DNA from 3 places in the Geobacillus sp. YHL genome. Region 2 is predicted to be linked to each of the others. Evidence: riboswitches for the same ligand, from Rfam matches in the RefSeq annotation. Region 2 holds a riboswitch; each other region holds the start of a gene.

Region 1 (10,011 bases), on a different contig from region 2:
GAATGACTTTTCCTTTTGTGCTTCCTTCTTTCTTTTCCATATACGGCTCTAAAAAGGCGACGGCCGCTTTCATCACTTCCGCGCTTTGCAATACTTCGGCGACGATGAGCTGGTTGTTGTTGAACAGCCGCCCGACTTCATCCATGCCGGCCATAAGCGGACCGTTGATGATGGACAGCGGATCGGAGTAGGTCTCAAGCGCCTTTTCCAAATCGGGAATGAGCCCGTCTTTCGACCCTTCAATGACGTAGCGGGCGAGCCGCTCTTCAAGGCTCAAGTTCTCCTCAGCCGGCTTGGCGGCGGTGATTTTGCTTCGGTAAAATTCGATAAAGGTGTTTAATGTTTCATCGCTCGTGTCAAACAAAAGCGCTTCGGCCATCCGCACTTCCTCTTCCGGAATCGAGGCGAACCGCTCAAGCTTCTCAGTGTTGACGATCGCATAATCGAGCCCAGCTTGCGTGCAATGGTACAAAAAGACGGAGTTGAGCACCTCGCGCCCGGCCGGCGGCAAGCCGAACGAGACGTTGCTGATGCCAAGCATCGTTAAGCAATGAGGCAGCCGCTCTTTAATGAGGCGGATGCCCTCAATGGTTTCTTTCGCCGCGTCGATGTATTGCTCATCGCCGGTGCCGACCGGGAAGACGAGCGGGTCGAAAATGATGTCGCGCTCGGGGACGCCGTAGCGGTTCACCAGCAAGTCATACGAACGCAAGGCGATTTCGAGCTTCCGTTCGGCGGTGACCGCCATCCCTTGTTCATCGATCGTCCCGACCACAACGGCGGCGCCGTAGCGGTGTAGCAGCGGCACGACATTGGCAAACCGCTCCTCGCCGTCTTCCAAGTTGATCGAGTTAATGATCGCTTTTCCTTGCGAATAGGTGAGGGCGCGTTCAATGACGCGCTCGTCGGTCGAATCGATGACAAGCGGCACTTTCACTTTTTTCACGACTTCGCGGACGAACTGTTCCATGTCATGGAGTTCGTCGCGGTCTGGGTCGGCGAGGCAGATGTCGATGACATGGGCGCCGTTTTTCACTTGGGCGCGGGCGATTTCCGCCGCTTCTTCGTATTTCCCTTCGGCGATGAGGCGTTTGAATTTGCGCGAGCCGATCACGTTTGTCCGCTCGCCGACAAAGAGCGGGCGCATCGTTTCCTCATAAATGAGCGCCTCGATGCCGGAAACGGCGTGGACATCAAACGAAGACGGGATCGCCCGCGGCGGGAGATCACGCACCGCTTCGGCAATGGCGCGGATATGATCCGGCGTCGTGCCGCAACACCCGCCGACGATGTTGATCCATCCCTTTTCGGCAAAGCGGCGGATTTTCTCTGCCAACATCTCCGGCGTTTCATGGTAGCGGCCTTCCTCATCCGGCAGACCGGCGTTCGGGTAGCAGCTGACCGCCGTGTCAGCGAGCGAGGCGAGCGTGCGCAAATGGTCGGTCATAAACTCGGGGCCTGTCGCGCAGTTTAAGCCGACGGCGATCGGCTTCATATGGCGCACCGAGATGAAAAACGCATCGATCGCCTGCCCGGCGAGTGTCGTGCCCATCGGTTCGATCGTGCCAGAAATCATGAGCGGCACGCGGCGACCGACCGCTTCAAACGCCTTCGAAATGCCGAGAAAACCGGCTTTGACATTCAGCGTATCTTGGCACGTCTCGAGTAGGAGAAGGTCGACGCCTCCTAAGAGCAGTCCGCGCGCTTGTTCTTCGTAGGCGGCGACGAGTTCTTCAAACGTTGCGCCGCCGGTCACCGACAACGTTTTCGTCGTCGGCCCCATCGAACCGGCGACAAAGCGCGGCCAGTCCGTGGTGGAGAACGACTCAGCCGTTTGTTTGGCGAGTTTGGCCGCTTCGATGTTCAGCTCAAGCGCCAAATGACCGAGGCCATATTCGTCAAGCACAATGCGCGTCGCCCCGAACGTGTTCGTTTCAATGATATCAGCACCGGCTTCTAGGTACGCTTCGTGAATGCGGCGGATAACATGCGGGGCGGTGAGGGTCAAATATTCGTTGCACCCTTCATACGCCTCGCCGCCAAAGTCGGCGGCCGATAGGTTGGCGCTTTGGATCATCGTGCCCATGGCGCCATCGATGACAAGAATTTTTCTTTGCAGTTGCTGTTCTAAGGTGACGTTAGCCATGAACAACCTTCCTTTCTTTGGCGGCCGCTTCTTTTTCGTGAATGTAGCGGACAAGCTCGACCGTCATGTCGTAGCGCAAGAACGGCGTGATCAAATAAATGCCGTTAAACAAATCAAACGCAGCGTCAATGAGCGATTTGGCGATAGCGATGCCTTCCTTGGCTGCTTGCACCGGGTCGCCGCCGCACGCCGCCATGCGGGCGCGAATCTCGTCAGAGAGCGTAATGCCCGGCACTTCATGATGCAAAAAGTCGGCGTTGCGCGCGCTCACAAGCGGCATAATGCCGATGTAAATCGGCGTGTCAAGATGCTTGGTCGCTTCGTGCACTTCAACGATTTTCTCTTCCGAGTAAATCGGCTGGGTCAAGAAATAGTGGGCGCCGCATTGAATTTTTTTCTCCATTCGCTCAACTGCTTTATCCAAATGGCGGACGTTCGGGTTGAACGCAGCGCCGATCGAGAAGTTCGTTTTTTGCCCAAGCGGTTTGCCCGAGTACGACAGCCCTTCGTTAAACTGGCGGATCAAGCGGATCAAATCGAACGATGATAAATCATACACCGACGTTGCTCCTGGGAAGTCGCCGATTTTCGACGGGTCGCCGGTAATGGCGAGCACGTCGGTGATGCCGAGCGTATGCAAGCCCATCAAATGCGACTGCAAGCCGATCAAATTGCGATCGCGGCATGTAATATGCACAAGCGGGCGGATGCCGAGCTGCTCCTTGATGATCGTGGCGACAGCGGCGTTGCTGATGCGCGGCGTGGCGAGCGAGTTGTCGGCCAACGTCAGCGCATCGATGCCGGCGTCATGGAGCGCTTTCGCCCCAGCAAGAAACTTGTCAATCCCCAATTTTTTCGGCGGATCCAGCTCCACAATGACCGAGCGGCGCGTGCGGGCGAGCTCGGGAAGCGGAGTCGGCGCGGGCCGATCGGCTTGCACCGATACAGATGCCGTGCGCCGCTTCACCGTTTTTTCCGTCACCGGCGTCCGGTCGGCGAGCGCCTTTGCCATTGCCTCAATATGTTTCGGCGTCGTGCCGCAGCACCCGCCGATCAAGCGCACCCCTTGATCGCGGAACGCTTTGGCCGCCTCTTCAAAATATTCCGCGTTCGTTTCATAGACAAGCCGGCCGTCGCGGTAATCCGGGAGGCTCGCGTTCGGATACGCCGACAAAAATGCGCAATTGGGCAGGGGCACTTCCTCAAGCGACTGAATCATATAGTGCGGACCAAGCCGGCAGTTGAGCCCGACAACATCGGCCCCGAGCGCCTCCAGGCGGCTAAGGGCGTCCGCGAGCGGCGTGCCGTCTTGCAAAACGCCGACTTCATGGAGCGACACATGGGCGATAATCGGCAAGTCCGTCTCTTTGCGGGCGATGGCAAGCACCGTCTCCAACTCTTCCAAATCGTAATACGTCTCGAGCAGCACACCATCAACCCCTTCGGCAAGCAGCACAAACAGCTGCTCGCGAAACGTCCGTTTCACTTCTTCGAGCGTGACGACGCTTTTGTTTAACGTGCGCAGCCCTCCGATCGTTCCGAGCACGTACGCCCCCCCATTGGCTGCTTGCTTCGCCAGTCTTACAGCGGCGCGATTGATCGCCGGCACCTCGTCTTGCAAGCCGTAGCGCGCGAGTTTCACATAGTTGGCGCCGTATGTATTCGTCTGAATGACATCGGCGCCCGCCGCGATATACGCTTCATGAATATGGACGATTTCATCTGGATTGGATAGATTCAATTCTTCAAAACAACGGTCAATGCCGTGCGAATATAAAAGCGTTCCCATCGCCCCGTCGGCGATGAGAATGCGCTCTTTCAACTCATCCAGCAATCCCACGTTCGATTCCCCCGTTTCTCCGTAGTAAAAGAAAAAAGCCTTCTATAAGAAGAAGACTTTTCATTCGCTTCTTCTTATCTTCCAGGCTTCCGCCTGTCTGGATTTAGCACCTTGGCCGCGGGCCAGGTTGCTGAGGGTTCACCGGGCCAGTCCCTCCCCCTCTCTTGATAAGAATGCCGGTATGCAATTGTGCGGTGACGTTTTGATGATTACTATATAATTTAATGTATTTTTCGAAATTATTCAATACGGTGAAGCAAGGAAATTTCAAAAAGAATTTCTTGGATCAACGCTTACCTTGTACCAAGCTCTTAAAAGCATCTCTGTTTCATTTCAATAGCATGAAATATGTCGAAATATGTAAAAAAATTGTCGAACGATTTCTCTTTTTTTTTTAGAGTCAAGGTGTATGATTAAAATGGATGATATTAACAAGGAATTTACTAGAAACCGCATCGCAGACAGGAGTGAAGTGGGTGAAACAATGGTCGTGGCCGTATTTTATTCTGATTAGCCTGCCGCTTGTTGTGTTGATTGGAGTTGCTTTTCGCCTAAAAGCGGCCAGCATGCCCATCAAAATAGGATTTATTGTATTGGTGCTGCTTTACGGCGGGGTTTATTCTCGTTTAGTGCGAAGGATGAGATAGACACAGAATGTTTTTGAAAAAAGTTTTGATCGATTATCATTTACTGGAAGGAGGTGATAGGTTATGAGTTTGCTGGCGCTTGTTGCCGGGACGCTCGGCGTGTCACAGTCAATCGCGACGACGGTTGTTTCGATTGTGTTGACCGGCTCCACTCTCATTTCTATTATTCTTGGGATCACCGCTATTTTGTCAGGTGGAGTCGACGCCATTTTGGAAATTGGGTGGTCAGCTTTTGTCGCGACGGTGAAAAAAATAGTGGCGGAACGAGGAAAAGCGGCAGCGATTGCATGGTAAAAGGCAAAACGGCAGGGGAAAAACTCCCTGCCGTTCCTAATGAGTAAATCAATGTGGGGGAAGAGAAGTGAAACTCGTATGGCTGTTATATCAACAACGACAACGAAGTAGTTTGGCCCCATTGCAGAAAAAATCGCCTTTTTCTCCGAAGATGACCATGTTCTTGGTGGAAGCGGCGAAATGGCTTGTTTCATCGGCTGTGGTTGTAGCCTTTTGCGCTCGATCCTCGACGCTGTTTCGCCCTTCTATGGTTATGGGAGCTCTTTTTTTCATGTCTGTCAGTCCTTTCATAGGAGTTTTGCTTGAGTCCAAAGAGGCATTGCAACGTCAATACCATTATCATTATGTGCGTCTGTCTGGAGTGCGGGATGACGAGGTGTGGCGGCGATTGCTCAAAATCCACTATGCTGTGTCGCTTTTGCGGCTATTGCCGATTTGGTTGCCTCCTTCAATTGGGTTGATGGTGATGTTCGGGATCACAGGCGCATCATTCGTATGGTTTGGACATACGATGTTGTTGCTTCTTTATGTGACATCGCATATAGTGCGTGGCTCAACTTTTAGAGCGATGGGCGCATTTTCTGCCTTTTTCTTTCGAATGGCATCATTCGCGATTGGTTATGTCGTGCTTGCGGCGATTGTGCCGTTGCTGCAATTGTCCCGCCAAGCGGTTCGAATGTATGGGTTGTCGCTCTCTTACCTTGTGTATATGGATGGTTATGTTGCTCATTGGCAACAGCTGTTTTATGAACGCATGACAAGTTGGAGGGAAGGGTGGTTATTTTCAAGTACAACTTTATCATTCATCGGTGCTGGATTCGCTCTGTTGGCTTTGATTTGCTTTTCTTTCACTCGTGCGTCTCATTCTGACAAGACAGCGTACATGCTATATTCATGGCATCAACGTGTCATAGAGTCGTTAAAAATTCGCAGCACGAATAATGCAATTTTATATAAAGATCTTTGTCTGTTAACACGCCAAGCCCGTGAGTTGACGAAACCGCCTTGGTCGCTATTTTTGCCAGGGGAATGGTTTTTAGTTGCAGGAGCGAATTTGGCGCTGTTGCCGATTGTTCATAACGGGTCGATCATTTTGTTTTTGTTTATGTTTGAAATGTATATGGTCATGACAGGCACGTTGCGAGCCATTACCGACGTCTTTCGCGACATTTTTCAGTTTGAAAGCGAGATGGAGCGTCTCACTGTGTTTCGTCTTCTTTCTCCACCTCCTCTTGTACCGTTAATCGAAGCGAAATGGACGCTGCTTGAGCGATTAGGCGTCTACCCATGCATGACGGCAGTAGGATTGCTGCTTCTCGAATACATAGGATTATTGGGGATGAGTGGAGGGCTTTGGGCAGCAATGGGAGCTGTGGTGATGATGCCCGCCTATTCGCTTGTTGTCAAACGGATTTTGCGCACCGATTATGAAGTGTTCTGTCTCGTTTTAGCTAGCGGCGAGCAGGCGGCATTGACATCTCCACGTGATTATGCGGGGTATATGGTGATTGCGGCTGGAAATCATTCGTTTCATCGCTTATTGATTTACATAACCGTTTTTTCATCGCTTCTTTCTGCCTTTTTTATGCTCTTGAAAGGTTGGAGTTGGGCATGTTACAGCGTTTTGTTTGTCTTGATGCTGTACCTTGTATTATGGAATAGTTCTCAATATGCTCGGCGCACGTGAGGAGGCATTTGCGGTGATCAGACGAGCGATTCACACTCATTTGCCGTATATGTTATTGTCGTTAGGTGTGTACATTGTATGTTTTGCTTTTGGAGCAGTGATTTTTTCACAAAAGCTTACGATTCATCCGACTTCCATGGCGTTTTGGACCACTTTAGGCCACAACTTGATGGTTGGAGCCATTTTGATGGTTGGCGGATGGCTGACGCTAGGAATGGCCAATACCCTTTATCTCGGTTACAACGCAGCAATGCTAGGCGTGATCGTGAGAGGAGTCGCCACAGGATATGGCATGCAGCCGTTGATGACCGGTGTCTTTCCTCACGCGATTCCTGAAATCATCGGCCATATCTTGTTTTGTACATTAGGGTACGAGACATGGCGGTTTCTTCAAATCGTCAAAAAAAGAGCAAGAGGAGAAGAAGAAACGCTCTATATACGGGATATCCTCTTTTTACTAGTGCTGGCGGTCGCGCTGCTCATCATCTCAGCATGGTTGGAATCAACGGTGTCTCATGTATAAAAATAGACGGTCTAAAAAGCAGGAGGCTCTTCACCACAACATGTACTTGACAAGCAATACAGCTTCCTGCACAAAGATTTGAAAAAATCACTGATTTGTTGATTTTCCCTTACAAGCGTAAATAGAGTTCAGAAAAAATCAAGTACAACTTTTGGTGAAGAGCCAAGCAGGAAAAGGGGAAGAAATAGATGGAACCGTTATTTTCATTGCAAAACTTGACGTATCGCTATGATGGGGGAGCCACGATTTTTCAGCAATTCTCATTTTCCATTTTTTCAGGGGAGACCGTGCTTCTCACCGGCCCCAATGGAGTGGGGAAAACGACTCTTTTGCATATTATTTCGGGATTGCTCGATAAAGGAGAGCTGCATTATCAAGCCTTTTATAAAGGCAATCCGATTCAGCTTCCCGACATGCGCGCTCATTTGTCTTATGTGACATCCGAGACTGTCATGTTTTCAAAATTGACGGGTTATGAAAATATCGAATGTTTCCGGCTTTTATGGAAGCTGGATCAACAGTACGTCCGCAAAGCGAACGAATTATGCAGTCTGCTTGGAATGGAGGAGATGCTCCCGCTCCCGGTGGATCAGTATTCATTAGGAACAAAACAAAAACTGCATATTGCGATTGCTTTAGCCCGCCCGGTCGAATTGTATTTGATGGATGAACCGTTCAATTCCCTTGATAGGCTAAGTCGCGATCGGTTGGCGGAGTGGATTCAAGGCGACCGTCAACATGCTTATCTCATTGCTTCTCACGTTCATCAAGAGCGCTTCCCTGGCTCCCGCATAATCTCGCTTACACGTCCAAACAATGAAGATAAAATAGAAAAATGACGGCGGGATCTTCAGGAAAAATTCAGTTTTCATACGTGTGATCAAGGATTTTTCCGTTGCACTTTCCACTCTCCTATGTTCTAATTAGGAATAGTGAACATCAAGAAGACGGGGGGCTGGAAGTGAACGGGGAAGAGATCATCCGCTTCGAGCGAGTGACGAAGGAATACGACGGCGCAGCCGTACTGGATGATGTCAGTTTTGCGATGGAGCGCGGGAAGTTTTATACGCTGCTTGGACCGTCAGGTTGTGGGAAGACAACGATTTTGCGGCTGATTGCCGGGTTTATCGAGCCGACGGAAGGAACGATTTATTTCCACGGAAAGCCGATTCAAAACGTCCCGCCGAACAAACGGCAAGTCAACACTGTTTTTCAAGACTATGCGTTGTTCCCTCACCTCGATGTGTTTGAAAACGTGGCATTTGGCTTGCGCGTGAAAAAAATGAAAGAAACCGACATTCGCGAGAAAGTGAGGGAAGCGCTTCGGTTTGTCAACTTAGACGGCTATGAGCGCCGCCGCATTCAAGAAATGTCCGGCGGCCAGCGTCAGCGCGTCGCCATTGCCCGGGCGATTGTCAATGAACCTGAGGTGCTGCTCTTGGATGAACCGCTGTCAGCCTTGGATTTGAAACTGCGCACGGAAATGCAGTATGAATTGCGTGAGCTCCAACGTCGATTGGGCATTACGTTTATTTTTGTCACGCATGATCAAGAAGAAGCATTGGCGATGTCCGATTACATTTTTGTTCTGAATAAAGGAAAAATTCAGCAGTTTGGGACGCCGAAAGACATTTACGACGAGCCTGTCAATCGATTCGTCGCCGATTTCATTGGCGAATCGAACATTTTGTCAGGGCGCATGATCGACGATTTCCTCGTCGAATTTGCCGGCAAACAGTTTGCGTGTGTTGACCGCGGCTTCGCGCCAAACGAACCGGTCGATGTCGTCATCCGCCCGGAAGATTTGGAGCTCGCGGCGCCGGAAGACGGGCAGATCGTCATCCGCGTCGATTCGCTCTTATTCCGCGGTGTCCATTATGAAATTTGCGGCTATGACGAAAACGGCAACGAATGGCTTGTCCATTCGACGAAAAAGGCCGAAGTCGGGGAAACGGTCGGCCTTCGTTTTGAACCGGAAGCGATTCACGTCATGCGACTCGAAAAGGAGGATGAGGACGCATGACGGAACGGGCGTGGCGGAACTGGTATTTAATCCCTTATGGCATTTGGCTTGTGCTGTTTGTCGTGGCCCCGATTGTCTTTTTGGTGTATGAATCGTTTTTGGATCTTGACGGCCATTGGACGTTGTCCAACTACAAATCCGTGTGGACGCCCATTTATTTGAAAATGATGGCGTATTCGTTTTGGTATGCGTTTTTAATCACGCTTGTGTCGCTGCTCATCGGCTATCCGACCGCCTATTGGCTGACGAAGACGCGGCACAAGCAGCTATGGCTGTTGTTGCTTATTTTGCCGATGTGGGTGAATTTGCTGCTGAAGGTGTATGCGTTTTTAGGGCTGTTCGGCACGTACGGGCTGGCCAACGCTTTGTTGAAAGCGCTGGGCGTCGGGCCGCGGCAGCTGTTGTTCACCGATTTCAGTTTTGTCTTTGTGTCGGTGTACATTTTTATTCCGTTTATGGTGCTGCCGATTTTCAACGCGCTGGAGGAGCTGCCGCCATCGCTTGTCGATGCCGCCCGCGATTTGGGCGCTTCGGCTTGGACGACGTTCCGCCGCGTCGTCTTTCCGCTCACGCTTGGCGGAGTGAAGGCCGGCTGCCAAGCGGTATTCATCCCGGCGCTGTCGCTGTTTATGATTACACGCCTTGTCGCTGGCAACCGCGTCATTACGCTCGGCACCGCCATTGAGCAGCATTTTCTTGTCACCCAAAACTGGGGGATGGGGGCGACGATCGCCGTTGTGTTAATGATCGCGATGGCGGTCATCGTCATCCTGACAGGAAGCGGAAGAAAAGAGGGAAGCCGATGAAACGGACGCATTGGTGGGGACGTGTGTACCTGTTAGCCGTGTTTG
Region 2 (10,011 bases):
CCAATAAGGCAAACAATGCTAACATCATGATGAGCAGTTTCATTCCAAACAGATCGGCGACCGAGCCGCCGATGACCGGTCCGATCATCCGTCCGGCCGTGGCCGTCCCGTTGACGATTCCTTGGTAAAACCCGGCTTTCCCCGGGGGCGCCCATTCGTTCACCGCGGCCGGAATCGCCGGCCAGACGATCATCTCGGCGATCGTGAGCACCATCATGGACGCGGCAAACTCTGCAAACGAATGCGCCCCCAACAGCATGGCAAACGAAACGGCGAAAATAAAAAAACCGATCACGATTTGCCGCTTCAACGTCGGCATGAAGCGGCGGATGACCGCTGACAACAGCGGCTGGGCCAAGACGATCAACGCCCCGTTGATCGTCCAAAGCAAGCTGTACTGCCCGACTGGTATCCCGAGCTCGCGTGTATAGGCGGCGATCGTCGTCGACCATTGGACATAGCTCAACCAACACAGTCCATAGCCGGCGCAAAGGAGGGCAAGCGCCCAGCCCGCGGAGCGGGATGGCGCTCTTTCCGCTTCTCCGGATCGTTTCTTTCTCGGCGGCGGCAAGAGCGGAACGCGGCGCAGCCCGGCCACAACCGTAAACAAAAACGCGGCATACAACAAAAGATTGGCGAAAAAAACGAGCGAGAACGAATATGAAGCGACAAGCCCGCCAAGCGCCGACCCGACGGCGACGCCGATGTTTTGCGCGACATACAAGGCGTTGAACGCCCGCCGCCCCCCTTCCGGCCAAATCGCCCCGGCGTACGCCGACGCCGCCGGAAAGACGACGCCGCTGCCAACGCCGACAAACGCCAAAAACACCGCATAATGCGGCCAACCGTGCCAAACGCTTAAGCCGCCGAGCGCGGCCATCGTCAACACCGCTCCGGCCAACAAAACGCGAAACCCGCCGATCCGGTCAAACAAAAAGCCGCCGGCCAAGCTGCCGATGACGCTTCCCCCAGAGTTGAGCATGAGCACGACACCAGCGACAGCGAGCGGCTGGCCGAGCTGTTCGTGCAAATAGATCGTGTTTAGCGGCCATAGAAACGACGCCCCTGTCACATTGAGCGCCATGCCGACAAGCAGCCACCAAAGAGCGCGGGGCATCGGTCATCATCCTTTTCTGGTTTTTATTTTGAGTTCCGAAATAATTGTAGGGGAAAACAGGAAAAAATGCAATCAAAAAGGCGGAGCGTTCCGATGCGTCCGCCACTTTTTTGCCAAACTAACTCCCCACGGAAACAATGGCTTTTGAAGCGGGGCTCCTGCGCGAAAAGAAGAACAAGACGGAGCGGCTTCCGCCCCTTTGGCTTGTCGTCACCCGTTCCGCTGCTTGGAGCGGATCGGTTGGCCGCCCGTTTCCTCGTATTGCTTTTTCGCCAGCTTCACCGGGTCAAAGTCTTGACCAAGCTCCAAATCGTTATTGTTTTGGCCGTTGCGTGTTTTTTGTTCCGGATTCGTTTGTTTCAAGCGTCGCTTCATGTTGTGTTCCTCCTCGTTTCAGCGGTCAAGCAAAATCATGTCATTTTGCAATTGCTCCAGTTGGAGCCGCATCCGATGCAGCTGCTCGCGCTGCTGGGCGTTGCAGCTTCGCGCCAAGTGCGCTAAATCGATGACCGTCTGCTCGAGCATCTGCTGGGCGTTGGTGTATTCGGTGATGTTGTAATGCTCCTGCTTTTGCGCTTCCGTATATTGCTCTTTCGCGTAGCGGATCACATCTTCACACCGCTGCAAAAATTCCTCAACGGATTGTCTTGTCGCCATGCGCTCACCTCGTTTCGTGATATTCCCTCATGTTTACTATGCGCCGCATAGGCCGGCCGTATCACGCCAATGATTGGCAGCGGTCGATTTTCCATGAAGTTTTTGTTACAATGCCGACGTGAGGATCTTCGTTCAGCTCGATCAATGTCGGTCAGCTCAAGGTTTTCTGTCACGCCGGCGCAGAGGATGGAAAGTTTAGGGGAAAAGCGATGGCATCCGACACTTTGGCGCAACGCCACGCCTGCCAACGTAAACGATGAAACGATCACAAGGAGGGGACAACCGATGGCTTTGATGAACATTTTGCCGTTTGCCCGCTTTTTGCTTGATCAAGCAGTCAACGAAGGCGACATCGCCGTCGACGCGACCGTCGGCAACGGGCACGACACCGTGTATTTGGCCCAACGCGTCGGGGATTTCGGCCATGTGTTCGGCTTTGACATTCAGTCTGAGGCCATCACCGCCGCTTCCGCCCGCCTCGCGAAACATGGGCTATGCGGGCGGGCGACGTTGTTCGAGCGAAGCCATAGTGAACTGCTTGAGGCGCTTCCCGCCGATGTACACGGGCGCATCGCCGGCGCGGTGTTCAACCTCGGCTATTTGCCGGGCGGCAATAAGCAAATCGTCACCCAGCCGGAATCGACGATCGAAGCGGTCCGCCAGTTGCTTTCCGTCATGAAGCCGGGCGGCGTCATCGTTCTTGTCGTCTACCACGGCCATCCGGAAGGAAAGCGCGAACGCGACGCGCTCCTTGATTACGTCCGCTCTCTTGATCAACGGCGCGTCCATGCCTTGAAATACGAATTCATCAATCGGCAAAACAACCCGCCGTTTTTGCTCGCGCTCGAAACCCGGGCGGATAAGGGCGCCTGAATCAATCGGATCCCGCCCCTTTTGCCAATACAAGCAAACGGCCGCCCTTATGAAAAGGACAGCCGTTTTTGCCGCTCCTGCCAAAAGCGGTATGCTTTTCCGTTCCAATAGAAAAACTGCGACGCCGCCCCGCCGGCGCGGACGAGCCGGCGCGCCAGCCGGCGCAGCCCGCGTTGCTTTTTCACCTTGGCATCCGACAAATACAATCCAAGAAGCCCTCGGTGAATAAGGCGGTGAAACTCGCCGTGCGGAAGGGCGCCGACATGGCGGTCGGCCTCTTCGATGAAATGGCAAAGCCGCTCAAGCATCACCGTTTCATTCGGATAGTAAAAGCAAAAGTTTAAATCGCCGCCGTCCCGGTCTTCCTCCTGATCGATCAAATAGTCGAGCAAAATGTGCAGTCCTTGAATGTAAGGAAAATAACCGTCGCGCACTTGTCTCGCCATCTCCGGCGGCAGCGATTCGCCAAACGCATAGGCGACGAGGCAGAAAATGCCGAGCGTCGAACCGGAGCAGGCGGAAAACTCATACCACTCCATCGGCGGCAAGGCGTCTTTGTATTGCGCGAACCATTTCTCCAGCCGCGGCACCCGCTCGCTCGCTTCGACATGTTTATGCACTTGCAAGTCGCAATAATATCCGGCCAATTCATGCAAAAATGGGGCGATCGTCTCATAATGGCGCACCGTCTCGAGCACCTCTTGGCACGTGCGGACAAGCGCCGGCAAATAGCCGCCGTCTTCCTGTTCGCGGCGATGGCGGTAATAGTTCGACGGCTCCGCGCCGATCGTCAAAGCGTCCGGCATCGAATCGTGCAAGGCGCGAAAGTCGAGCGGATCGAGCGAGGTGCTGCGGTCGCACAAATTATCCAAATAATCGCTGATCGTCTGGTAAGCAACGATAAAGCGGATGCAATCCTCCATGTTTTCTCCGGCCAAGAGCGCCAAAATGGAGCCGCCTTCGCAATGGAACGTTTTCGAAGCGATGCTCGCGAGCGCCTGGCGCCGCAATTCCGGGTCGGGAATGCGCTCGGCCTGGCGCCGCCAATAGGCAAGCTCGCGGTGGACAAGCGGAAGCACGTCACGATACACCATTTTCATCAAGGCGATGGGGTTTTTCGGAATGTTCAATCGGCTCACCTCAGGTGCAAACACCATGGTCTCGTCTCCTAGCATTTCCATCTTATCGGCAACCAAAATCGTTTCGCGTCTGAACAGCTTGCGATCTCGTCTTCCAGTATTGCCATCAATGCGGCCGGGGCAAACCATAAAAGGGTTGGCGACGGAGTGAAAAAGCCGCTCAACAACGGTTCTTCTCACGTTGAGAAGCTTTGTGAAATCGGATCTTCTTCCCCGATCCCAACCACTCATCGGGCGAAACGAAACGTTTTTCACCAATCCCGATTAGGTGCGCTCGCTTTCGTTGGCGATTTGGACGCAGCGTTGTACAATACATGGTGAACGATCGATTTTGCAACAGAAAGGAACGAACGCCCATGATTTACCCATACAAAGGCAAAACGCCGCAAATTGCCGCCTCCGCCTTTATCGCCGACTATGTGACGATCACCGGCGATGTCGTGATCGGCGAAGAGACAAGCATTTGGTTCAATACCGTCATTCGCGGCGATGTGGCGCCAACGGTGATTGGCAACCGGGTCAATATTCAAGATAACTCAATTTTGCATCAAAGTCCAAACAATCCGCTTATCATTGAGGACGGGGTGACGGTCGGCCATCAAGTCATTTTGCACAGCGCCATCGTTCGCAAAAACGCGCTCATCGGCATGGGCTCAATCATTTTGGACCGCGCGGAAATCGGGGAAGGCGCGTTTATCGGCGCCGGCAGTTTAGTGCCGCCGGGCAAAAAAATTCCGCCCAACACGCTCGCCCTCGGCCGGCCGGCGAAAGTCGTCCGCGAACTGACGGAAGACGATATCCGCGAAATGGAGCGCATCCGCCGCGAATATGTCGAGAAAGGGCAGTATTACAAAGCGCTGCAGCAACAGCGGACATCGTGCGCCGACAAAAAAGAGCTGCCGTGATCAGGCAGCTCTTTTTCTTTCATCACTTGTCCGCCAACGCCAGCGCTTGTTCTTTCAACAAGGCGGCTTTGTCGGTGCGCTCCCACGGCAGGTCGATGTCCGTACGCCCAAAATGGCCGTAAGCAGCCGTCTGTTTGTAAATCGGGCGGCGAAGGTCGAGCATTTTGATGATGCCCGCCGGGCGGAGATCGAAGTTGTTGCGCACGACCTCAATCAAAATGTCTTCCGATACTTTGCCGGTGCCGAACGTATCGATCGAAATCGAAACTGGGCGGGCGACGCCGATCGCGTAGGCAAGCTGCACTTCGCATTTGTCGGCCAGTCCTGCCGCGACGATGTTTTTCGCGACATAGCGGGCCGCATACGCTGCCGAGCGGTCGACTTTCGTCGGATCTTTGCCCGAGAACGCGCCACCGCCGTGGCGGGCGTAGCCGCCGTACGTATCGACGATGATTTTGCGCCCCGTCAACCCAGCATCCCCTTGCGGACCGCCGATGACAAACCGTCCTGTCGGGTTGATGAAATATTTCGTGTTCTCATCAAGCAGCTCCGCGGGCACGACCGGCTTGATGACCTGCTCTTTAATGTCGCGCTGGATTTGCTCTTGCGTAATTTCCGGATGGTGCTGCGCGGAAACGACGATCGTATCGACGCGCACCGGTTTGCCGTTTTCATCGTATTCGATCGTCACTTGCGTTTTCCCGTCCGGCCGCAAGTACGGCAAGACGTCCGTTTTGCGCACTTCCGCCAATCGGCGCGCCAAGCGGTGCGCAAGCGAAATCGGCAGCGGCATCAATTCTTCCGTCTCATTGCAGGCGAACCCAAACATCAATCCTTGGTCGCCGGCGCCGATCGCTTCGATTTCCTCGTCAGTCATCTGACCTTCGCGCGCCTCGAGCGCCCGGTCCACCCCCATCGCAATGTCCGGCGATTGTTCGTCAATCGACGTCAGCACCGCGCACGTATCAGCGTCAAATCCGTATTTGGCGCGCGTGTAGCCGATCTCCCGGATCGTATCGCGGACGATGCGCGGAATGTCCACGTATGTTGATGTCGTGATTTCCCCGCTCACGAGCACCAGCCCGGTCGTGACGCTCGTTTCGCAGGCGACGCGGGCGTTCGGATCTTTTTCCAAAATGGCATCCAAAATGGCGTCAGAAATTTGGTCGCAAATTTTATCCGGATGTCCTTCCGTCACAGACTCTGAAGTAAACAAGCGGCGTTTGGCTGACATTCGGTTTGTTTCCTCCTCTTGGCATAATGTGGCGACACGGAACTCATTTCCCTTTTTCCCTTCGCAATATAAAAAACCTTTCCTGTAACGGCTGAGGAAAGGTCATGGCAATCGTATTGCTTCCTTTCACTCTTATCGTTCAAGGACTGCGCCTTGCCACAGGTTAGCACCATTTCACACATGTACAGTTGTGACGGTTGCTGGGCTTCATCGGGCCTGTCCCTCCACCGGCTCGGGATAAGAGTATCCGTTCAATGACTTATCTTATCGCAACGGAATCGGCAAAGTCAACTATCAAAATTCATTTTTTATCATTTCCAGCCGCGAAAATTCTTTCCTCAAGGAAATCGACACATTGGGCAAAATAAAGTTTGAAAAACCCACACAATTAGTATGGACTATTAATAAAAATGTGTTATACTATTTTCAAGAGTGATTACAAAAAGAAGGCAGGTTTTGAATATGGGGATCGCAAACATGACGAATAAGCTTGATGTATTGCTGCAAAAACCATACGTCCGCCATCAGCTGTCCGTCGCCGAGCTCGTCGAGAAAGTCCTGCAACGGAACGAAGGGCGGCTGACCCACACCGGAGCCGTCGCGGTCACGACCGGCAAGTACACAGGGCGGTCGCCGAAAGACAAATACATCGTCGAAGAGCCGTCCACAAAACAAACGATCGACTGGGGCCCGGTCAACCAGCCGATGTCTCCCGAGACGTTTGATAAACTGTACGACAAAGTGCTCGACTATTTAATGAAGAAAGATGAACTGTTCGTGTTTAAAGGCTTTGCTGGCGCTGATCCGAAATATCGGCTGCCGATTCAAGTCGTGAACGAATTCGCCTGGCACAACTTGTTCGTCCATCAGCTGTTCATCCGGCCGAGCGCCGAAGAGCTCGCCGCGCATGAGCCGCAGTTTACGGTGATTTGCGCGCCGAACTTTAAAGCCGACCCGAAAGTTGACGGCACGCGCTCGGAAGCGTTCATCATCATCTCGTTTGAACGGCGCACCGTGTTGATCGGCGGCACCGAGTATGCCGGCGAAATGAAAAAATCGATTTTCTCGGTCATGAACTATGTGCTGCCGGAACAAGGCATCCTGCCGATGCACTGCTCGGCCAACGTCGGGCAGGAAGGCGACGTCGCCCTCTTTTTCGGCTTGTCGGGAACGGGAAAAACGACGCTCTCGACCGACCCGAACCGCCGCTTGATCGGCGATGACGAACACGGTTGGTCAAGCCGCGGCATTTTCAACATCGAAGGCGGCTGCTATGCGAAATGCATCAACCTATCGCGCGAGAAAGAGCCGCAAATTTTTGACGCCATCGGCTTCGGCGCGGTGCTCGAAAACGTCGTTCTCGATGACGCGACGCGGGTGCCGAATTACGACGACGGCACGCTGACGGAAAACACACGCGCCGCCTACCCGCTTCAGGCGATCCAAAACATCATCGACCCGAGCGTCACCGGCCATCCGTCCACGATCGTGTTTTTGACAGCCGATGCGTTCGGCGTCCTGCCGCCGATCAGCAAGCTGACGCGCGAACAGGCGATGTACCATTTCTTAAGCGGCTACACAAGCAAGCTCGCCGGCACCGAACGCGGCGTCACCGAACCGGAAGCAACGTTCTCAACGTGCTTCGGCGCACCGTTTTTGCCGCGCCCGGCCGTTGAGTACGCGGAAATGCTCGGGCAAAAAATCGCCGAACACAACGTCCGCGTCTTTTTGGTCAACACCGGCTGGACAGGGGGGCCGTACGGCGTCGGAAGCCGCATGAAGCTCGCCTACACCCGGGCGATGGTGCAAGCCGCCGTCGAAGGGGAGCTCGACAACGTCGAAACGGTCAAAGATCCGATTTTCGGCCTCGCCATCCCGACCCGCGTCCCGGGCGTGCCGGATGACGTCCTGCAGCCGCAAAACACATGGGCCGACAAACAAGCATACGAACAAAAAGCAAAAGAGCTAGCGCAAAAATTCCGCGCCAACTTCCAAAAATTCGCCCACATCGATCCGTCCATCGAAAAACTCGGCGGACCGCTCGTTTAACAAGAACCCAGCCGGACAGGGAACCGTTCCCTGTCCGGCTGTTTTTTATTTCTTTCCTTTGCTTTGGACTCCGACACTGAATCCTTAAGCATTTCTGTACGTCGATCCGTTTCATTCGCCTCAAACAACCTCAAAACAACCGGACTCGATCAAACGCAATGGGCTTCTGTGTTTTCATTTGTCGCAATGGCCATTAGTTCTGTAAGGAATACGTAATGTCATCAAAAGATGGATGATTAATGAACTTGCGCATGATTTCTAAAGTTTTTACTCCCTGTTCCCCCAAGAATTGTGTTCTTGCCTCTATTTCTTCAACTGTTTTCCGCAAATCATCCATATACTTCTCAGAATTTTTAGAATCATTAAACAAGTGATAAAGATGCATAATTCCTATAGAAACTCCAGCAGCATGATATGCTCTGTCTAAAGGCCTTTTGATTTTCAAGATGGTTGATGTAACTAGAGCTTCTTCTTTTGCACATTCATTAGCATTAGGAAACATACAGTTAATCATATCATCCAAGAAGATACTTTGGTGGATAAACTCATGATAAATGGCCTCTGCATATTCAATGATTGACCAATCAGATTGAGGGTTTAACCATACTAATCCCATAACATTGGACACTGATCCTCCACCAAACAAATCTTTTTTTAAAATCAAAAAGGTACCAATAAGTGTATTAATTAAATCATACAAATCATTATGCAATACTTTGATCAACTTTAATGCTTTTTCAATTCTATCAGTAATTACTTCTTGCTCTTGTTGTGAATAAATGTGTTTATCGTTTTCCAAATCCTCTTTGTCAATCATACCCAAACTAAGTAATTTATTTTGCAATGTTTTATCAAAATATGTAACATGTATTTTTTCGTTTGAGTATGGAACAGGAACATCTTGAATATAATTTATGGCTTCAAAATATTTCTCTTTTAACGTGACACCTAATGGGAATTTCTTTCCACTTTCCTGCTCGACATAATTTTTTAGAATCTCGATATTCTCGATAATGTGTGATTTATGCAGAAATGGTAAAAAGATTTTTGATTCTGTCTGAACTATACTTGACATACTACTCCCCCTATTCACGGTATATTTATGGCTCTTCACCACAAAATACACTTGACAAAAAACGTTTTTCATAACGTCAAAAAGATCAATTTCCATTTTTTGTTATTTTGTTCAACTGGGAGGGTCAATATCATGTTTGTTCCTAAAAGTCAAGTACATCTTTCACCCGAGTTCGACAGTTTTGAGGCCATTTTAGGCTCTTGGGTGATGTCCCCACGGGTGAAGGAGCGCTCCCCTTCCCATGGGTCGTAACCGTCGAGGTTGGACTTTTCGCGATGTTCCTGGAGCTAGTTGAGTTTTAGCGATCAACTAGCCCCATTTTTTTCATAAATTGAACAAACTACTTTGTCAAATGAATTTGCATTCTAAGTGGTTGTACTACAAGAGACATTTGTGCATTACTTTTTAAATAATGTTCAACATAACGTTTAATATTTTCGACATGCTTTTTATTCATGGAATAACACCTCCTTCTATTTGTATTCATTGCCATTTTAACAAAAAAATGTATAATTACAACAATCAAAAAAATAAAATTATTCTATACCTGTGGTGCTAGTTGAGCGCTGATGCTCAACCAGCACCATAGGAATAAAAATGGACTCTAAACAGAATAAGGGGGAGGCTTCCATTGCTTCAGTATATCCATTCGCCTTTAGGAAATTGTTGAAAATCCATCCGCTTTCTTTCGCCTCCTCGCTTAGGGGCGCGACAAAAAGCTCGTTTTATCAAAAACTGAAGAGCTGGCTTTTGGTTCGTGTTTACGATTCCATTACCAATCGTTTCGATGATCAAAGAGAGGATTGAGGTCATGAAAAAGAAACCATTTCATTTCCTTTGGATCGGACAATCTTTCGCGAATTTCGGAGATGTGTTCTACATTGTTTCCGTTGTCTCTTGCCTATATCATTTGACATCGAAAGCCATGGCTGCCGCCTTAGTCCCTTTTTTCGTTACATTGT
Region 3 (10,011 bases), on a different contig from region 2:
GTCATCGAATTGGGCGTATGCGTGGGTGCCGGTCGTCGGACCGCTGCTTGGCGGCGCGTTAGGCAGTTTGGTCTATAAAGCCGTTTTCTTGGGAAAACCGACAGGCGCATTATGGGGAGTGCTGGCGGCAACCGCAGTCGTTTTGGCGGCGGCGAAGATGGCAAAAGGAAAAACAACCAGCGCCGCAAGCCGCCGTTCTCTCTAGTTGGCGTACCGGGTTTGTAAGCAAATAAAGGTGAAGGGGGAAGAATGTCATGAATCAATACATTTTAGCCATCGACCAAGGCACAACGAGTTCGCGCGCGATTTTGTTCAATCAAAAGGGCGAAATCGTCCATATGGCGCAAAAAGAGTTTACGCAATATTTTCCGCAGCCCGGCTGGGTCGAGCACAACGCCAATGAAATTTGGGGATCGGTGCTTGCGGTCATTGCCAGCGTCTTGTCCGAGGCGCAAGTGAAGCCGGAACAAGTGGCGGCGATCGGCATTACGAACCAGCGGGAAACGACGGTTGTGTGGGAGAAAGACACCGGCAACCCGATTTACAACGCCATCGTCTGGCAGTCGCGGCAGACGGCCGGCATTTGCGATGAACTGAAAGCGAAAGGGTATGACCCGCTATTCCGCGAAAAAACCGGCTTGCTTATTGACGCCTATTTTTCCGGGACAAAAGTGAAATGGATTTTGGACCATGTCGAGGGGGCGCGCGAACGGGCGGAGCGAGGAGAGCTGCTCTTTGGCACGATTGATACGTGGCTCATTTGGAAGCTGTCCGGCGGCCGCGCCCATGTAACCGATTACTCGAACGCGTCGCGCACATTAATGTTCAACATTCATACGCTCGAGTGGGATGACGAGCTGCTTGCGATTTTAAACGTGCCAAAGGCGATGCTTCCTGAGGTGCGCCCGTCCTCGGAAGTATACGCGAAAACGGTTCCGCATCATTTCTTCGGCGTGGAGGTGCCGATCGCGGGAGCCGCGGGCGACCAGCAGGCGGCTTTGTTCGGCCAGGCGTGCTTTACGGAAGGGATGGCGAAAAATACGTACGGCACCGGCTGCTTTATGCTGATGAATACGGGGGAAAAAGCGGTGCAATCGAAACACGGGCTGCTCACAACGATCGCCTGGGGAATTGACGGCAAGGTTGAATACGCCCTTGAAGGCAGCATTTTCGTCGCCGGTTCGGCCATTCAATGGCTGCGCGACGGCTTGCGGATGATCAAAACGGCGGCTGACAGCGAAGCGTACGCTGAAAAAGTCGAGTCGACCGACGGGGTGTATGTCGTACCGGCGTTCGTCGGGCTTGGCACGCCGTATTGGGACAGCGAGGTGCGCGGGGCGGTGTTTGGCCTCACGCGCGGCACAACGAAAGAGCATTTCATCCGGGCCACCTTGGAATCGCTCGCTTACCAGACAAAAGATGTGCTCGCCGCCATGGAAGCCGATTCCGGCATCTCGCTGACCACGTTGCGCGTTGACGGCGGGGCGGTGAAAAACAATTTCCTTATGCAATTCCAGAGCGATTTGCTTGCCGTTCCGGTCGAACGTCCGGTTGTGAATGAAACGACGGCCTTGGGTGCGGCGTATTTGGCCGGGCTGGCGGTCGGCTACTGGAACAGCCGAGATGACATCGCCGCCCAATGGCAGCTCGAGCGCCGGTTTGAGCCGAAGATGGATGACGACAAGCGAACGATGCTCTACGATGGCTGGAAAAAAGCGGTGCGGGCGGCGATGGCGTTTAAATAACTATAGGGAACAAAGCAATAATCGATCGTGAATGGGCGGCCGCGGTCAAGCTGTGTCCTTTTCCACTTTTTTGTTCATTGCTTAGGCAGATGTTCCTTTCGTGGAGCATCTGCTTATTTATTGTCCAAAAAATAGTGGTTGAAACTGAGCTGTAGTTCACAGTCATGTTTTTCTATGAGGTATAAGACTGGAAAGGAATCAAAAAATTTACTGATATTTTTTCTATAAATATTGAATTTACGAAAAAAAATGATAGAATATTATCTAAATATTATATTATATAAGTTGAAACTTTGTTTTACATCCAGTAGAGCGCCCACCGCATTCTATCAAAATGACTTGTTATGAAGGAAAACAGAATCGAACAATCGGAAAATCTTTATTGCAACTTATATAGTCTAAAATTTAGTAATACTAACAAAAGGGAGAAGGACACATTGGCAAAGCAAACGTTGCTGGAAATTGAGGGGCTGCGAGTCTCTTTTCGCATTGGGGATGACTATTATGCGGCGGTCGACGACGTTTCGCTGGCGATCGGAGAGAACGAAGTCGTCGCCCTTGTCGGGGAGTCGGGGTGCGGCAAAAGCGCGCTCGCCTTGTCGATCATGGGCCTCCATCCGCCCGAAAAGACAAAAATTGAGGGGCGCTTGCAGTTTAAAGGAACAAATTTGCTGTCGCTCTCCATTTCTGAACTGAACCGCATCCGCGGCAAAGAAATCGGAATGATCTTTCAGGATCCGTTAACGGCGCTCAATCCGCTTATGACGGTGGGCCGGCAGATCGAGGAAAGCATGGACTACCATCTGCGCTTGTCGGCAGCCGAAAAAAAGAGACGAACGATCAACTTGCTTCACAAAGTCGGCATTCCGGAACCGGAAAAAGTGTATCATCGCTATCCGCACGAACTGTCTGGAGGAATGCGGCAGCGGGTCGTCATCGCGATCGCCATCGCCTGCGAGCCCGCCCTGCTCATCGCCGATGAACCGACAACGGCGCTTGATGTGACGATTCAGGCGCAGATCATAGGGCTGCTCAAAGAGTTGCAGCGGCAAATGAAAACGAGCATTATTTTGATCACGCACGATTTAGGGGTCGTGGCGGAAATGGCCGACCGCGTAGCCGTCATGTACGCAGGGGAAATCGTTGAATTGGCGGACGTGGATACCATTTTCCATCGGCCGCTCCATCCATACACTCGCTCGTTGTTGCAGTCGATCCCGTCTGCGCAGACGAAAAAGGAACGACTCCACGTCATCCAAGGGATCGTTCCGCCGCTGCATAAACTGCCGCGGCGCGGCTGCCGCTTCCAGCCGCGCATCAGCTGGATTGGGGCGGATAAGCACGAATCGGATCCGAAGTTGCGGGAAGTGGAGCCGGGGCACTGGGTGCGTTGCACATGCTACCAACATTTTTATTTTCCAGATGATCAAACAGTAGGTGAGGTCGACTATGGCGCTTCTTAACGTCAACCATTTGAAAGTATACTATCCGGTGCGCGGCGGTTTTTTTCGCCGGGTGGTCGACCATGTCCGTGCAGTGGACGATGTCAGCTTTTCTTTGAATCAAGGGGAAACGTACGGGCTTGTCGGCGAATCAGGTTGCGGCAAAACGACGACGGGGCGCACGATCATCGGCCTTATTCGGGCAACGGCCGGTGAAGTGCTGTTTGAAGGAACAGATTTGACAAAGCTCCGCCGCCGCGAGTTTCATCCGTATCGGAAAGACATCCAGATGATTTTCCAAGATCCGTATTCTTCGCTCAATCCGCGCAAACGTGTGCTCGATATTGTCGCTGAGCCGCTCCGCAATTTCGAGCGCCTGTCCCCGCAAGAGGAGCGGCAGAAGGTGCAATACGTTTTGGAACGGGTCGGCTTGAGCGCGGATTCGATCTATAAATATCCGCACGAATTTTCCGGCGGACAGCGCCAACGCATCGGCATTGCGCGGGCGCTCACGCTCAACCCGAAGCTCATTATCGCCGATGAGCCGGTGTCGGCGCTTGATGTGTCGGTGCAGGCGCAAGTGTTGAATTTCATGAAAGAAATCCAGCAGGAGTACGGACTGACGTATTTGTTCATCAGCCATGATTTAGGGATCATCCGGCATATGTGCGACCGGATCGGCATTATGTACCGCGGCCGGCTCGTGGAGGAAGGGACGAGCGAGGAAATTTTTACGAATCCGCAACATATTTATACGAAGCGGCTGCTTTCCGCCATTCCGAATGCCGATCCGCGCGAACGCAGTAAACAGGCGGCGCTGCGCCGAGAAGTGGAAGAAGAATATGCGCAAGCGTATTCGCGCTATTTTGATGAAAATGGGCGGGCGTATCCACTGAAATCCATTTCACCGACTCACTCCGTAGCGATTCCGTAAAGAGAGGAAGACGGAACGATGTTGAAGTTTATTTTGCGCCGAATCTTGATCATGATTCCGCAGCTATTTTTGTTAAGCGTCCTCATTTTCTTGCTGGCGAAGGCGATGCCGGGCGATGCGCTGACGGGGCAGCTGGCGGCCAACCCGAAAATGGATCCGCAGACGCTTGAGGAAATGCGGGAAAAACTTGGCTTGAATGATCCGGTACATATTCAATACATCCGTTGGGTGAAAAACATGCTGCAAGGGGATCTCGGCCTTTCCTATACCCACCAGCAGCCGGTCACTGATCTGCTGGCCGGACGGATCGGGAATACGGTGTTGCTGTCGGCGGCGATTTTAATTTTGACGTACCTGATTGCCATTCCGCTTGGCATCGTGTCGGGGCGATGGACAGATACATGGGCTGATAAGCTGATCGTCGGCTACAGCTATCTCGGGTTTGCCACGCCGCTGTTCATTTTTGCTTTGATCATGCTGTTTATTTTCGGCTTTCACCTTGGCTGGTTTCCAACCGGCGGCAGCGTGGACGTTCAGGTCGAGGAAGGGACGCTCGCTTACTATTTAAGCAAATTGAACCATCTCATGCTTCCGGCGTTGTCGGGAGCGCTCATCAACACGGTCGTTACGATTCAATATTTGCGCAGCGAAATCGTCGATACGAAAGTGAAAGATTTCGTGAAAACGGCGCGGGCGAAAGGCGTGCCGGAGCGGCACATCTATTGGCGCCATATTTTGCGCAATTCGTTTTTGCCGATCGCGGCGTTTTTAGGGTATGAGATCACCGGGCTTGTCGGCGGTTCCGTGTTTTTGGAGTCGATCTACAGCTATCCGGGGCTTGGCCAGCTGTTTTTGCAGTCGATTATGCAGCGGGATTACAGCGTCGTGACGGCGCTCGTCATGATTTCCGGCCTGGCGACGCTGGTGGGCACGCTGTTGTCGGACATCATTTTGAGTGCGGTCGACCCGCGCATCCGGATTGAGTAGGGAAGGAGGAAGGCAGCTGACATGAAAGCGGAAATCAGCGGCCCAACGCCGGCCGGAGCGAACATCGAGAAAAGCCCTTCCGCCTTTTCGATCATGTGGCGGGAGGTGGCTCGGGATCGGCTCGCGCTTGGTTCGCTCATCATTTTAGGAATCCTTTTGTCGATCGTCTATGGCGTGTCGCTCTTTTTGGATCAAGAGGAAATCGTGAAAGTGGATTTTCTTTCCATCTATTCTCCGCCGTCAGCGGAACACTGGCTTGGCACAGACTACGGAGGGCGCGACGTGTTTGGCCAGCTCATCATCGGCGCCCGCAATTCGTTTACGATCGGGCTGGCCATTACGCTCATCACTGGGGCGATCGGCCTCATTGTCGGATTGGTGGCCGGCTATTTCGGCGGCTGGATCGACAACGTCATCATGCGCATCATCGATTTTATTCTCGTCTTGCCGTTTTTAATGCTGGTGATCGTCTTTGTAGCCATCGTCCCGAAATACAATGTGGCGACGTTCATTTTGATTATGAGCGCGTTTTTATGGACGGGCAAAGCCCGGCTCATTCGCGCCAAGACGCTTGCCGAGCGGGAATTGGACTATGTCAGCGCATCCAAGACGCTCGGGACGCCGGATTGGAAAATCATTTTGTTTCAAATTTTGCCGAACTTAAGCTCCATTATCATCGTCAATTTGACGTTGAACTTAGCTGGCAACATCGGCATTGAGTCAGGTCTTACATACCTGGGGTTCGGGCTGCCGGAAAGCACGCCAAGCCTTGGGACGCTGGTCAGCTATGCGACCAATCCCGATGTGCTGCAAAACAAATGGTGGGTATGGCTGCCTGCATCATTGCTCATTTTGGTGATGATGCTGTGCATAAATTTCATCGGCCAAGCGCTGAAACGTGCGGCTGATGCAAGACAACGACTAGGATAAGGGGGAAGAAAATGTGAAGAGAAAATGGCTGGCGGCTCTCGCCGCGCTCTTGCTCGTGCTCGCCGGGTGCACGGGCAAATCCGACACAACGAGCGGAAAGGGCAACAATAACGAAAAACCGGCGGCTCAGAAGGAAGACATCAGCAAATTCCCGATGACGGTGAAAAACGACGGGAAAATCATCGATGGCGGCGTGTTGAAATACGGCCTTGTGTCCGATACGCCGTTTGAAGGGACGCTCAGCTATGCATTCTACACCGGAGCGCCCGACGCAGAGATTTTGCAATTTTTTGACGAGTCGCTTTTCCGGACGAACGGTGACTATGAAATTACAAATGATGGGGCTGCCACGTATGAGTTGTCGGATGATAAAAAGACGATGACAATCCATATTAAAGACAATGTGAATTGGCATGACGGCCAGCCGGTGACCGCTGAAGACTTGGAGTATGCGTATTTGGTCATCGGCCATAAAGATTACACCGGCGTCCGCTATGGCGATGCGCTCATCCAAGGGATCGTCGGGATGGAAGAATATCACAGCGGCAAAGCGGATAAAATTTCCGGCATTAAAGTCATCGACAAAAAGACGTTGACGATCACATGGAAACAGGCCAATCCGTCGGTGTTGACTGGCATTTGGGCGTATCCGCTGCCGAAGCATTACTTGAAAGACATTCCGATCAAAGACTTGGCGAAATCGGATAAAATCCGGAAAAACCCGATCGGGTTCGGTCCGTTTAAAGTGAAGAAAATCGTTCCGGGCGAGTCGGTAGAGTTTGTTCGCAATGATGACTACTGGGCTGGCAAACCGAACTTGGAAGGCGTCATTTTGAAAGTCGTCAGCCCGCAAGTCGTCCTGCAAGCGCTGAAAAAAGGCGAAATTGACGTCGCTGAGTTCCCGACTGACCAATATTTGAACGCGAAAGGGACGAAAAACATTCAGTTTATCGGTAGAGTGGATTTGGCGTACAACTATATCGGCTTTAAACTCGGCCATTGGGATGCGAAAAAGCAGGAAAACGTAATGGACAATCCGAAATTCCAAAACAAAAAACTGCGCCAAGCGATGGCGTATGCCATCAACAACCAAGAGGTGGCCGACCGCCTGTATCATGGTTTGCGCTTCCCGGCGAACACGCTCATTCCGCCGTCGTTCCCGGGCTATCATGACAGTTCCATCAAAGGGTATACGTACAATCCGGAAAAAGCGAAACAATTGCTGGATGAAGCGGGATATAAAGATGTGGATGGCGATGGCCTCCGCGAAGATCCAAACGGCAAAAAATTCAAGGTCAACTTCTTGGCGATGAGCGGTGGGGACATCGCTGAACCGCTGGCCAAATTTTATATGCAATGCTGGAAAGATGTGGGCCTCGATGTTCAGCTTGTAGACGGACGCTTGGCGGAGTTCAACTCCTTCTACGATATGGTCGAAAAAGACGATCCGAAAGTGGATGTCTACGCCGCCGCTTGGGGAACTGGAACGGACGTCGACCCGTACGGATTGTACGGCCGCAACGTCATGTTCAACTACTCGCGCTGGGTGAATGAGAAAAACGATGAACTGTTGGAAAAAGGCCATTCCGAACAGGCGTTTGACAAAGAATATCGTCGGAAAATTTACAGTGAATGGCAAAAGCTGATGAACGAAGAAGTGCCGGTCATCCCGACGTTGTATCGTTCGGCCATTTATGCCGTCAACAACCGCGTCGCCAACTTCACGGTCGATCCGGGCTCGAAACTGACGTGGAAAGATGTCGGCGTCACGTCCGAGCAACCGGAAGTCGAACAATGACGGTTGTTGCCTTTGATGATGTATGATAAGATAGAAGATAAATTGCATACGTCTTATCAAGAGTGGGCGAGAGAACGGGCTTGATGACCCCACAGCAACCTGCCGCAGGCAAGGTGCTAACACCCGCAAAGCGGTTTCGCTTTGGATGATAAGAACGGCTCATGGCCCCTTTCGCATCATTCCGAGGCGAAAGGGGTTTTTGTCGATAGGGGGTGAAGGGGGAAATAGTGAAGAGGGACATGTCGATCCGAGCTTGCATGGCCGCTCATCTCCGTGCCGCTGCGTTCGCCGTTCATGTCATGCGCTGCGTGCAGGCGGAGCTCATCCGGTTTGACTCTAAGGCGGCGGTGCATGTCGACCGTGGGGACGGATACGTTCATTTGTATGGGGAAGCGCAAGGAACAGCCTTTTCGTTGTTGTTGACCAACAGTGAGGCGGACGAATGGAAGGCGGACGGACCGTACGCCCTTGACCGCTACATATGGACAGAGCTTGGGAAAAAAGGGATTTTCCCGATGCAGATGACGCCGTATTTACAAGCAGTATGGTTAACTGAGTCATAGAAAGGAAGAGGGACGAATGGCAGTCAAAAAATTTGAACATGTCGGCATTCAAGTGAAAGACATCGAGGCATCGAAAGAGTTTTATCAAAATGTTGTCGGCTTGGAGCTGCTCGACGAAATGATTCATACGAACGGCACGATGAAATTGGCGTTTTTAGGGATTGGCGGCTCGATCATTGTCGAGCTGATCGAAGGATACAATCCGGATTTGCCGACGGAAGGAAAAGTGCACCATGTGGCGTTTACGGTGGAAGACATTGAGCAGGAGAAAGAACGGCTTCAGTCGCTGGGTGTGCCGCTTGTGTGGGAAGAAATAACGACACTTCCGAACGGGGCAAAATATTTGTTCTTCCTCGGGCCCGACGGCGAATGGATCGAGTTTTACGAGCCTGCTCGATAAATGGCGTCACGCTAGGCGGCCAGCTGTTTGGGCCGCCTATGAATTTGCCGTCTGGCGATTGGCGCTTCGTTCCATTTTTCTTCGTATGGCCTTGCCTGCCGCTAGACAACAACCGTCCATGTAGGAGTCGTCGTCTTCTCGATTCAATGGTATACTAGAAAAAGAGAGGGGGAGGATGACGTGGAAGAAATGATCGTGCACGCGATTCAAGACGACTACCCTGATGAATTCGCCTGGTGCTACGGCTGCGGGCGTCTGAATGAACAAGGCCACCATTTCCGCACCGGGTGGCGGGGCGACAAAACGGTGACGGTGTATACGCCGCGTCCGGAACATACGGCGATTCCAGGGTTTGTGTACGGCGGGCTGATCGCCTCGCTCATTGATTGCCACGGCACCGGTTCAGCGGCGCTTGCCTTGCATCGGAAAAACGGCCATGAACCAGGGAGCGGGGAAACGCCGCCGCGCTTTGTTACTGCGTCGCTTCACGTCGATTTCGTCAAGCCGACGCCGCATGGAGTGCCGCTTGTCGCCGTCGGCACTGTGACGGAGATTCATCCGAAAAAATGGAAAGTGGACACCGAAGTGTTCGCCAACGGCGAACTGTGCGCCCGCGGGCAAGTCGTCGCCGTCGTAATGCCGAAAACGTTTGTCCGTGGGTAACAAGCAACGAAAGGCGCCGGAGAGCGGCTGTTTTTGACAGCGCTTTCCCCGGCGCTTGGCAACTGGTCGAAAACGGCTGCGCCTCACCTCGTTTCGCCATTGAGGACTGATGATGTCATGAAAAAGGCAACTCGACAACGCCTCTTCTCAAGTGGGGAAACCTTGTGAAATTGGTTCTCCTTTTTCAACAAAACCACCGATTTGGCGAACATCATCGTTTTTCACCGGTTTTCTCGGATTCCTCTGATCATCGCTTTCCATGCGTTTCAAAACAACAACAGCAGCTGCTGTTTGGACTCGTCGAATCCAAGGAGAACGAGCATGCGCAAAAACGCCTTTTGGAGATCCATCACCTTCACGGTTTGTCCATGATCAGCACCGACGACGTGGCGCTCGCCACCTCTTTGCCGTTTTGCCGCACGATGGCGGTTACATAGGTGACGGTTTTCCCGAACTTTTCCACCCGCGCCTCGATTTCGGCTTCTCCAGCCGCCGCTGGGCGGTGAAACGTCGTCTGCAAGTTGATGGAGGCGTGCATTTGGTCATCGC

Evidence for each region. A riboswitch is a leader RNA that binds a small molecule or an ion and turns the genes downstream of it on or off. The one in region 2 is predicted to bind S-adenosylmethionine.
Region 1: another riboswitch for S-adenosylmethionine. It lies ahead of JCR24_RS05115 (bifunctional homocysteine S-methyltransferase/methylenetetrahydrofolate reductase); the one in region 2 lies ahead of metK (methionine adenosyltransferase).
Region 3: another riboswitch for S-adenosylmethionine. It lies ahead of JCR24_RS07420 (hypothetical protein); the one in region 2 lies ahead of metK (methionine adenosyltransferase).

Annotation. Positions count from the first base shown of each region.
Region 1 covers NZ_JAEIGB010000003.1:144,935-154,945, forward strand. Annotated here, with positions in the region: gene metH (methionine synthase) at 1-2,146, opposite strand, end outside; gene JCR24_RS05115 (bifunctional homocysteine S-methyltransferase/methylenetetrahydrofolate reductase) at 2,139-3,986, opposite strand; SAM riboswitch class I at 4,058-4,160, opposite strand; gene JCR24_RS05120 (hypothetical protein) at 4,463-4,633, shown strand; gene JCR24_RS05125 (uberolysin/carnocyclin family circular bacteriocin) at 4,697-4,927, shown strand; gene JCR24_RS05130 (hypothetical protein) at 4,995-6,614, shown strand; gene JCR24_RS05135 (stage II sporulation protein M) at 6,628-7,137, shown strand; gene JCR24_RS05140 (ABC transporter ATP-binding protein) at 7,326-7,976, shown strand; gene JCR24_RS05145 (ABC transporter ATP-binding protein) at 8,099-9,160, shown strand; gene JCR24_RS05150 (ABC transporter permease) at 9,157-9,966, shown strand; gene JCR24_RS05155 (ABC transporter permease) at 9,963-10,011, shown strand, end outside.
Region 2 covers NZ_JAEIGB010000001.1:50,013-60,023, reverse strand. Annotated here, with positions in the region: gene JCR24_RS00285 (MDR family MFS transporter) at 1-1,117, opposite strand, end outside; gene JCR24_RS00280 (hypothetical protein) at 1,328-1,492, opposite strand; gene JCR24_RS00275 (YtzC family protein) at 1,511-1,774, opposite strand; gene mnmM (tRNA 5-(aminomethyl)-2-thiouridylate-methyltransferase MnmM) at 2,060-2,647, shown strand; gene JCR24_RS00265 (tetraprenyl-beta-curcumene synthase family protein) at 2,695-3,804, opposite strand; gene JCR24_RS00260 (gamma carbonic anhydrase) at 4,143-4,691, shown strand; gene metK (methionine adenosyltransferase) at 4,714-5,925, opposite strand; SAM riboswitch class I at 6,055-6,169, opposite strand; gene pckA (phosphoenolpyruvate carboxykinase (ATP)) at 6,388-7,974, shown strand; gene JCR24_RS00245 (aKG-HExxH-type peptide beta-hydroxylase) at 8,168-9,049, opposite strand; gene JCR24_RS00240 (MFS transporter) at 9,861-10,011, shown strand, end outside.
Region 3 covers NZ_JAEIGB010000005.1:126,787-136,797, forward strand. Annotated here, with positions in the region: gene JCR24_RS07385 (MIP/aquaporin family protein) at 1-205, shown strand, start outside; gene glpK (glycerol kinase GlpK) at 255-1,745, shown strand; gene JCR24_RS07395 (ABC transporter ATP-binding protein) at 2,183-3,208, shown strand; gene JCR24_RS07400 (ABC transporter ATP-binding protein) at 3,195-4,121, shown strand; gene opp4B (oligopeptide ABC transporter permease) at 4,140-5,108, shown strand; gene JCR24_RS07410 (ABC transporter permease) at 5,130-6,038, shown strand; gene opp4A (oligopeptide ABC transporter substrate-binding protein) at 6,052-7,836, shown strand; SAM riboswitch class I at 7,887-7,991, shown strand; gene JCR24_RS07420 (hypothetical protein) at 8,076-8,399, shown strand; gene JCR24_RS07425 (VOC family protein) at 8,416-8,799, shown strand; gene JCR24_RS07430 (PaaI family thioesterase) at 8,980-9,462, shown strand; gene JCR24_RS07435 (PaaI family thioesterase) at 9,818-10,011, opposite strand, start outside.